DNA from 3 places in the Sinomonas terrae genome. Region 3 is predicted to be linked to each of the others. Evidence: predicted binding sites of a transcription regulator. Region 3 holds the regulator's gene; each other region holds the start of a gene.
The links. Region 3 encodes LexA, which represses DNA repair genes until DNA is damaged. Its sites were predicted from a motif close to TCGAACANNTGTTCGA; they were not measured.
Positions count from the first base shown of each region.

Region 1: a site for LexA is predicted at 2,323-2,338, ahead of L0M17_RS14150 (HNH endonuclease signature motif containing protein). Genes of this name have one in related genera too.
Region 2: a site for LexA is predicted at 1,617-1,632, ahead of ruvA (Holliday junction branch migration protein RuvA). Genes of this name have one in related genera too.

Region 1 covers NZ_JAKZBV010000001.1:3,063,953-3,067,225, forward strand. The annotation lists gene L0M17_RS14150 (HNH endonuclease signature motif containing protein) at 204-2,087, opposite strand; gene L0M17_RS14155 (AAA family ATPase) at 2,387-3,273, shown strand, end outside.
Region 2 covers NZ_JAKZBV010000001.1:2,074,086-2,077,358, forward strand. The annotation lists gene pdxT (pyridoxal 5'-phosphate synthase glutaminase subunit PdxT) at 1-140, shown strand, start outside; gene L0M17_RS09720 (YebC/PmpR family DNA-binding transcriptional regulator) at 143-898, shown strand; gene ruvC (crossover junction endodeoxyribonuclease RuvC) at 940-1,524, shown strand; gene ruvA (Holliday junction branch migration protein RuvA) at 1,654-2,301, shown strand; gene ruvB (Holliday junction branch migration DNA helicase RuvB) at 2,294-3,273, shown strand, end outside.
Region 3 covers NZ_JAKZBV010000001.1:2,814,645-2,817,917, reverse strand. The annotation lists gene L0M17_RS13015 (ATP-dependent DNA helicase) at 1-1,817, shown strand, start outside; gene lexA (transcriptional repressor LexA) at 1,809-2,516, opposite strand; gene L0M17_RS13005 (LysM peptidoglycan-binding domain-containing protein) at 2,704-3,081, shown strand; gene L0M17_RS13000 (histidinol-phosphate transaminase) at 3,188-3,273, shown strand, end outside.

The DNA.
Region 1 (3,273 bases), 250 kb from region 3:
GGCCGACGCTCGACTTCTAGACCCGCGGAACAGCTCCAGCCGAACCACCGCCCTGCGGTAGCCAACCCGCGCATATCAGTCTGACCGCGCGTCGCCGAACGACACGCTCGCCACCCCCCACCTAGCGAAGCACAGAGGTGCCGCCGGGGACCTCCTTCCCGACGGCACCTCACCATGCCCACTTGACAGAACACCGCTCAATATCAGAACGGCGGCGGGGCGTCAGGCTCTGGATACGTGACGTATCGACGGCCCGTCGGCGAAGTCCACTCAAGAATTCCGCCCGGCGGCGCATCAACAGTTGCGGGTGATGAGGCCTCGGCTTCGTATTGTTTCTCCGGGTCGTCTTGTTTCTCCGGGTCGTCTCGTTTCTCCGGGTCGTCTTGCGTCTCCGGCCTCACCTGCCGCAGTTTCCACACACCCAAGCTCTTGAGCCTATGGTGCTCACGACAGAGAAGGGCCAGGTTTGCGACCTCCGTGGTGCCGCCGTCCTGCCATTCCTCTGTATGGTCTGCTTCAGTGGCGGGCGCTGGTTTGTCGCAGCCTGGGAAGCGGCACGTCCGATCTCTGGCCCCGAGGAATCGTCGTATAGCGAGCGAGGGCGTGTACCTCCTCCTGCCGAGCACCAAAGGGGCCCCCGACTCGGGATCAACGAACATGGTCGTCCAAGTGGAGGCCTCGGCTGCCAGCTGTCGCGCGGCGGGGGCGTCGATGGGCCCATAGCCAAGGATTTCGCCGGGCGTTTCCGCCTCTCCAGAAAGGCTTCGTGCTGGCACCGTGACGACCACCTCCATCCTCACTCCACCACCGACAACCGGACGCCCTGCCACCACCGAACGGCAATCACTGGCGTCGGCGTCGAGCTCGCCAATAGTTTTCGCGCGGGGCTGGGGAGGCGCTGTGGCGTTTGTACAGGCGGCGTTTGTACAGGCGGCGTTTGTACAGGCGGCGTTTGCAGAGGCGGCGTTTGCAGAGGCGGAGGGCACGGGGGCATGAGCAGAAGCGGACGCGGAAGAACCTGACGTTGCGGAGAAAGACCCGGGGAAATACTCAGGAAGCGGCGCGGAGTTCGGCGCAGAGACTGAAGGGTCGAGTAGCAGATCTCGAAAGACGTCCGCCCTGAGTTGGCCGATTCCGCGCGACTCTCCCGGCTGCTGCAAGGATCTGGCGAGAGCCTCGAGGCGCGTGTCGATCGCTGCCCCGACCTCGACCGGAAGGTGGGCGGTGATCCAGCACATCCCGTCCTTCGAGGGCTCGACCTCGACTTTTCGGAACGCCGCCGCTCTCTCCTTTCGCGCCGCCAGAGGCTCGTCGTGGTAGTCCTCCGCGAGTCGCCGGAGACGACGTGAGAGGGCTGCGGGGCTGGGAGCATGGTCAGGGTTATCAGGGCAGGCAAGACTCACTGCAGCAGCGCAGAACTCGGCGTCTTTGCCGGGTGGCAGCACGCAAGCGTACTCCATTACCGAGCGCGCCCGGCGACGATCAAGTCTTCCCTCCTGCATCGCGTCCAGCACAGGGGCGAGCCCGGGGTCTGTCAGCGCCAACGCCTCCTCAACCAAGACCCGGCCCGTGCGCTGCGAGACGTTCATCGCAGCCGCGATCTCTGCAGCCGTGATCGACGCTGCTTCGCTTGCTTCAACCGCACCCATGGCCACGCGCCGCATCTCGCTGTGCAGAGCGGCGACGGCCTTCAGGCGTAACGCGTGCATCCGCGCCTCCACGAACTCCAGTCCCCGAACGGTCGTCACCAAGGAGTCCACGAAGACGGCACGCGCCTCGTGCTCGATAGCGGCCGGAGTCATCGCGGCCCGAGCGTCGTCGGAAGGCTCTGCGTCCCGGGATGGCTCTGTATCACTGGATGGTTCTGGGCCGCGGGATGGCTCTAGGCCATCAATCAGCCCTGCACGGTCGGTCTGACCCGCCCCCTCAGCCAGCCCCGCGCCGTCGTCCGCCCCCTGATCCACGCCCGCGCCGTCGTCGGTCTCGTGGCCCTCGCTACGCGGGTCCCCCATGTGTTCCACCGCGTCTTCCCCCATATGGTCCCCGGACATGTGGTCCCCCGGGTCCTCCGCCTTGTTCTCCCCCATGAACAAACCCTCTCACCCACCTCCGACAAAATAAGCGAATCGCCCAATCGCCCAAGGAGACCCCACCGGACCCCCCGCCCCGGCTCCACTGGGAGCGTCAACCAGACCGCACGCTCCGAGATCCCACTCCCAGGCACCCATGAACCGACCGTCCCACCGCTCCGAACAAGGATTGCGTCACAGCGGGGTCACTAAATAGGGCAGGGTCGAAGGCTCGGGTTGCGGGTAACGTGGACAGAACACAAGTGTGACGGACGTCTCGTCAGTGGTCACACTCCCACCCGGCCCAGGGGGAATGCATGGACGTGCACCACGCGGCAGCGACGGCCCTCACGCCGCGGAGAGCGGCACCTCCGGCAGCGCCCATGCCGCCCCTGCGCTTCCGCGAACTGTGTGAGACCATCCTCGCCGAGGTCGACAGGGTCATCGACGGGAAGGCAGAAGCTTCGCGCGTCGCACTGACGGTGCTGCTCGCCCAGGGCCATCTGCTCGTCGAGGACGTCCCCGGAGTCGGCAAGACGATGCTAGCCAAGACGCTCGCGCGGACGATCGACTGTTCCGTCAGCCGCATCCAGTTCACGCCGGACCTCCTGCCGAGCGACGTCACGGGCGTCTCGATCTACAACCAGGCGACGCGCCAGTTCGAGTTCCGCCCGGGCGCCGTCTTCGCGAACATCGTGATCGGCGACGAGATCAACCGGGCATCCGCGAAGACCCAGTCCGCCCTCCTCGAATGCATGGAGGAGCACCAGGTCACGGTCGACGGAACGTCCTACGGGCTGAGCGAGCCGTTCATGGTCATCGCAACCCAGAACCCCATCGAGATGGAGGGGACGTACCCGCTCCCGGAGGCTCAGCGCGACCGGTTCATGGCACGGATCTCCATGGGCTACCCGGACGAGGCCGCCGAGATCGAGATGCTGGAGAGCCACCAGTCCGAATCCCCGCTGTTCTCGATCGAACCGGTCGCCGAGGCCTCCGACGTCGCGTCCATGATCGAGTCGGTCAAGGCCGTGTACGTCTCCGACCCCGTCAAGCAATTCACGGTAGCGCTCGGCCGCGCCACCCGCACGAGCGAGAGGGTCCGGCTCGGGGCGAGCCCACGTGCCGTCCTTCAGCTTCTGCGCGCCGCGAAGGCGCGTGCGGCGCTAGACGGCCGCGACTTCGTGTTGCCAGACGACGTCGC
Region 2 (3,273 bases), 740 kb from region 3:
ACACGGCTACGCTCGGTGGCCGGTCTAGAATTGTGGCAGTCCGTTCAGGAAACCTGCTCGCGACATCGTTCCACCCCGAGGTGACGGGCGAGCGGCGGGTCCATGAACTTTTCATTCGCATGATCAAGGGAGAAGCGTAGGCATGTCCGGCCACTCCAAATGGGCGACAACGAAGCACAAGAAGGCTGTCATCGACGCCAAGCGTGCCAAGGCGTTCGCCAAGTACATCAAGACGATCGAGGTTGCGGCGCGCCTCGGAGGCCCTGACCTGTCCGGCAACCCCGCCCTCGACCTGGCTGTCTCCAAGGCGAAGAAGAACTCGGTCCCGAACGACAACATCGACCGTGCCATCAAGCGCGGTGCGGGCCTGACCGGCGAGGCCATCGAGTACACCGAGATCATGTACGAGGCCCGCGGCCCCCAGGGTTCGGCGCTGCTCATCGAGTGCCTCACCGAGAACCGGAACCGCGCCGCGGCGGATGTCCGCCTCGCGGTCACCCGCAACGGTGGCAGCATGGCCGATCAGGGCTCCGTGAGCTACTTGTTCACGCGCAAGGGCGTCGTGAGCCTTCCGAAGAACGGCCTCTCCGAGGACGACGTGTTGATGGCGGTCCTCGACGCCGGCGCTGAGGAGGTCAAGGACGCTGGCGAGAACTGGGTGGTCTACTCCGAGCCGAACGACCTCCAGGCCCTCCGTGACGCGCTCAACTCCGCCGGGATCGAGTACGACACCGATGAGGCAGAGTTCGTGCCGTCCATGGAGGTCGGACTCGAGACCGACGCCGCCCGCAAGTTCGTCCGGCTCGTCGATGCGCTCGAGGATCTCGACGACGTCCAGAATGTCTACACGAATGCGGACATGAGCGAGGAGGTCATGGCGGCCCTCGAGGCCGAGTGACCTCCACCGTGGCATCGACTCACGGGGCCGAACCCCCTCAGCTGCGCGTCCTCGGCGTTGATCCGGGCCTTACCCGGTGCGGGCTGGGCGTCGTCGACGTCGCACGCGACCGTCGGGCGACGCTCGTCGGCGTCGGCGTGGTCGGGACCAGCGCCCAAGAACCGCTTGATGCCCGCCTTCTCCTCATAGCACGCTCTATCGACGAATGGCTCGATCGCTATGAGCCCGAGGTCGTCGCCGTCGAGCGGGTCTTCTCGCAGCTGAACGTGAGCACTGTCATGGGTGTTGCCCAGGCATCGGGCATCGTCATCGCGGCCGCTGCGCGGCGGGGCATCCCCGTTGCCCTGCACACGCCTTCCGAGGTCAAGGCCGCGGTCACGGGCAGCGGCCGGGCCGACAAAGCGGCGGTCACGCGCATGGTCACCAAGATCCTGCGCCTTGAGACTTCGCCCCGCCCGGCTGACGCCGCGGATGCGCTCGCGCTTGCCCTCGCCCATGCGTGGCGAGGGGCGGCACCAGGCTCGCCCTCAGCGGTGGGAAGGACGACGGCGATGACCGCCAACGCATTGACGCCGGCCCAAAGGTTGTGGGCAGAAGCGGAATCTAGGGCTCGTCGGAAGACCTAGCTGAGTGGGGAGCGCGGAGAAATGGCCAGCGGCAGAGTCGAAGGCGCGCCGACGCACCTCGCCTTTTCTGTCACCCAACCCCGGTAACTTGTTCGTAGATATGTTCGGACGGCAGAAGGAGCCCTCACCGTGATCAGCTTCCTCCGTGGCGCGGTCTCCCATGTGGGGCTCGGATCGGGCGTTATCGATGTCGGGGGAGTCGGCATGGCGTTCTCGGCCACGCCCCAGACCCTCGCCGGCCTACGAGTGGGCGAGGAAGGGACCGTCCATACGCTCATGGTCGTCCGCGAGGATTCGCTCACGCTGTTCGGTTTCGCCTCGCCCGAGGAACGCGAGGTCTTCGAGGTGCTGCTCGGTGTCGCAGGCGTGGGGCCTCGACTGGCCCTCGCGGTTCTTGCAGTGCACAGCCCAGAGGCAGTGCGCGTCGCGGCCCACTCGGAAGACGCGAAGGCGTTCACGAAGGTTCCGGGCATCGGCCCGAAGGTCGGCGCTCGCCTCGTCCTCGAACTCAAGGGCAAGCTGGTGCCGCTCGGAACAGGTGGTGAGCAGGCGCCGTCGTCCGCTGGACCCGCCGGGGCGGCGTGGAAGCCCCAAGTGGTTGAGGCGATGACCTCGCTCGGCTGGTCGGAGAAGGACGCCTCGTCAAGCATCGAACGGGCGCTCGAGGACCAGCCGGACCTCGCGGAAGCAGGGAACGTTCCGGAGATCCTGCGCGCCACGCTTCGCTGGCTGGGGCAGGGCGCGAGGACTCCTGTGAAGTCAGGCGCTCGTGGCTGAGCCGTCCCTCGTCGCGAGCGGGGAGGAGCCGGAAGAGCGGGCGATCGAGGCGGCCCTGCGGCCGAAGCATCTCGACGACTTCGTGGGGCAGCAGCGCGTCCGGCGGCAGCTCTCGCTCGTGCTCGAGGCGTCGCGGCTGCGGGGGCGGAGCGCGGACCATGTGCTGCTCTCGGGGCCGCCTGGTCTCGGCAAGACGACGCTCGCGATGATCATCGCGGCGGAGATGAATGCTCCCTTGCGGATTTCCTCGGGGCCAGCGATCCAGCACGCGGGCGACCTGGCTGCGATCCTTTCCTCGCTGTCCGAGGGCGAAGTCCTCTTCCTCGATGAGATCCACCGCATGTCCCGCCCGGCCGAGGAAATGCTCTACATGGCGATGGAGGATTTCCGGGTCGATATCGTCGTGGGGAAGGGTGCCGGTGCGACGGCAATTCCCTTGGACCTGCCTCCCTTCACTCTTGTCGGCGCCACGACGCGAGCAGGGCTTCTGCCTGGCCCGCTCCGCGACCGGTTCGGTTTCACGGGCCACCTCGAGTTCTATTCCGTGGAAGAGCTCGAACTCGTGTTGCGCCGTTCTGCCGGGTTGCTCGATCTGCGCGTCACGTCCGCGGGGTTCACCGAGGTCGCCGGCCGCTCGCGCGGAACCCCTCGCATCGCGAACCGCCTTCTGCGGCGTGTGCGGGACTGGGCCCTCGTCCACCGCATCGAGCAGATCGATGCGCGAGCTGCGGCAGCCGCTCTCGACATGTACGAAGTGGACGCGAAGGGCCTGGACCGGCTGGATCGCGGGGTCTTGTCTGCACTCGTGACCAAGTTCGGGGGAGGGCCCGTTGGTCTTTCGACGCTGGCTATCGCGGTGGGCGAGGAGCCCGAGACCGTCGAGACGGTGGCAGAGCCCTATCTGGTCCGCGAGGGGCTCATGGGGCGCACGCCTCGAGGGCGGATCGCGACACCGGCCGCCTACGAGCACCT
Region 3 (3,273 bases):
GCAGCGGCCGCCCGGCCGTTGTCGCTACCGCGACGCTCGCCCTGCAGGCCCAGATCGTGGGGCGCGACCTCCCTCGGCTGCTCTCGGCGATCACCCCTGAGCTCGACCATCCCGTCGACGTCGCCCTCATCAAGGGCCGCTCGAACTACCTGTGCAAGCACAAGCTCTCGGGCGGGTTCCCCTCGGACGAGGGCGGTGAGGGGACGCTCTTCGCCCTCGGCGAGGACACCGCCGTCGCCCATCCGGGCGGCGCGGGTCCCACTACCCAGCTCGGCCGCGAGGTCAAACGCCTGCGGGAGTGGGCCGAAGAAACCGAGACGGGGGATCGCGACGACCTGATCCCGGGGGTGAGCGATCGGGCCTGGCGGCAGGTCTCGGTGACGGCGCTCGAGTGCCTCGGCTCCCAGCGGTGTCCCCTCGCAGCGGAGTGCTTCAGCGAGCTCGCGCGGCAGCGGGGGGCGGAGGCGGACATCGTCGTGACGAACCACGCGATGCTCGCGATCAACGCGTTCGAGGGGCTCAACGTGCTGCCGGAGCACGACGTCGTCGTGGTCGACGAGGCGCACGAGCTCCAGGACCGCGTGACGGGGGCGGTGAGCGGCCAGCTCTCCGCAGCGATGGCCATGGCCCCCGCTTCCAGCCTGCGCCGCCACTGCGGCCTCTCCGTCGAGGCGCTGCAGTCGGCTGCCACGCAGCTTGAGCTTGCGCTGGCAGATGTCCCCACGGGCCTTCTTGCCCGGGGGCTCACGGAGGAACTTGCGCAGTCCCTCGTGCTGCTGAGGGATGCGAGCCGAGCGGCCATCTCGGACTCCAAGCCCAGCGATGGGCAGGCGTCCGACGGCGGGCGGCAGGTCGCGCGGTCCCGCGTCAGCGCGGTTCTCGAGTGCTGCGAGCGGATGCTCGACGCTGAGGCCCAGGGCGAGGTGATCTGGGCCTCGCGCACCGGGACGTTCGATCCGGCGTCGGGCTACTCCGCGCCCCCCGATGATGCGCCCGCGACCCTCTGCATCGCGCCGCTCAACGTGGGCGGAAAGCTGCGGGACGGTCTCTTCGCGGACCACACGGTCGTGCTCACGTCCGCGACGCTCGCGATCGGAGCGGCGTTCGAGCCAGCCGCCGGGGGACTCGGCCTGCTCGGCGGCGGCGCCCCGACCTGGACCGGCGTGGACGTCGGTTCACCCTTCGACTACCCCCGGCAGGGCATCCTGTATGTGGCGCGCCATCTGCCCAAGCCGGGCCGCGGCGTGTCAGTCGAGGCGATCGACGAGCTCGAAACCCTCATCCGGGCATCGTCCGGAGGGGCCCTTTGCCTCTTCTCGTCTCGGCGAGCCGCCGAGGACGCGGCCGACGAGCTGCGCGACCGGCTCGACGTATCGATCCTCTGCCAAGGCGAGTCATCGATGAGCGCGCTTGTCCGGCAGTTCGCCGACGAGCCGGACACGTGCCTCTTCGGGACGATGTCCCTGTGGCAGGGGGTCGACGTGCCCGGGCATTCGTGCCGACTCGTCGTGATCGACCGCATCCCGTTCCCGCGGCCGGACGATCCCCTTGCCACGGCACGTTCGCGCGCAGTCGCCCAGGCCGGGGGGAACGGCTTCATGACCGTCTCCGCCTCGCACGCGGCGGTACGTCTCGCGCAGGGCGCTGGCAGGCTCATCCGATCGACCGAAGACCGCGGGGTGGTTGCGGTCCTCGATTCACGCCTTGCCACCGAGCGCTATGGCGCCTTCCTCCGGTCGGCGCTTCCCCCGTTGTGGGGCACGACGGACCGCGGAGTCGTGCTCAAGGCACTCGAGCGCCTCGCCGCTTCAGACTGAGCGCAGCACTGAGACCACGCGACCCATGATGGTTGCGTGGTCGCCCAGGATGGGCTCGTAGCGGGTGTTCTGTGGGAGCAGCCAAGTGTGGCCGTCACGCTGCCGGAACGTCTTGACCGTCGCCTCGTCGTCGAGGAGAGCCGCCACGATGTCGCCGTTCTCTGCGTCGTTCTGCCGTCGAACGACCACCCAGTCTCCGTCGCAGATGGCTGCGTCGATCATCGAATCTCCGCGGACCCGCAGCATGAACAACTCCCCGTAGCCCACGAGCTGGCGGGGGAGTGGCATGACGTCCTCGACGACTTGGTCTGCGAGGATCGGTCCGCCTGCGGCGATGCGCCCGACGAGGGGAACCATCGCGGTGTCGGCGGCGCTCGCCATGTCGTCCAGAGGAATTCCTCCGACGCCGAGCACCGGCGCCGCGCTCTCGGCTTCCATGGTGAGCGGGCGCTCGTCGAGGTTCAGCGGCATGAGGACCTCCATCGCGCGCGGTCGCTTGGGATCGCGGCGGAGGTAGCCGAGCTTCTCCAGCTGGGCGAGCTGATGGGTCACGCTCGAGAGGCTTGCGAGGCCGACCGTGTCTCCGATCTCGCGCATCGACGGCGGGTAGCCCTTGGTCTGGACCGAGCGCTGGATCGTCTCGAGGATCTTCCGCTGGCGCACGGTGAGTCCCTTTGCGGCTCTGGCCACTCCTGCCATGCGTGCCCTCTTTCTCGTCTTCTTATTTTGTCGGTGCCCATCTGGATGCTGATTCCACCGTAGGGGACACGGCGGCACCTTTCAAACATTTGTTCTAGCGAGTCTGGACATCGTTCGATGAGAAGTGCTAAAAGTGTTCTGAATGGTTCGAAGACATGTTCGAAGGCATTCCTGAGGAGGAAGAACCGTGGCACACGCATTCGCAGTTCCGTTCGCAGGGACACCGGCTCGCTCGACCGGCGCACAGGCTCCCCACCCCCGCCTGCGGCTCACTCGCCGGGGGCGGCTCGTGCTGATTGCCCTCCCGTCCTTCCTTGGAGCGGTGTTGCTGCTCGCGTTTCTGAGCGGACTCATCGCGCCTGCCCACGCTGGCGACACGGCGCCGTCGGTGACGCACACGAAGCAGGTCACTCTCCAGCAGGGGCAATCGCTGTGGACGGTCGCGGCACAGTACGCTCCCGATCGCGACCCGCGCGTGGTCATCGACGAGATCGTCGAACTCAACAACCTCGATTCGACCAGGGTCGTTTCAGGGCAGCAGATCGCTGTCCCGACTGAGGGTTGAACCGGGCTGGGGGTCGAGCTCGGCCCGGGCTTGAGCCCGCGTGGGGCTGGGCGTACGCCGAGTCATGAATGCGGAGGCGTCAAGCACCCGGGCGTAGGCTGGACCGGTGAACGATCAGACTGCTCAGCCCACCTCCCGTGAGGAGCGCCTCGCGGGGCTCCCTCTTCGCGAGGATCTGCGCGGTCAGCACCC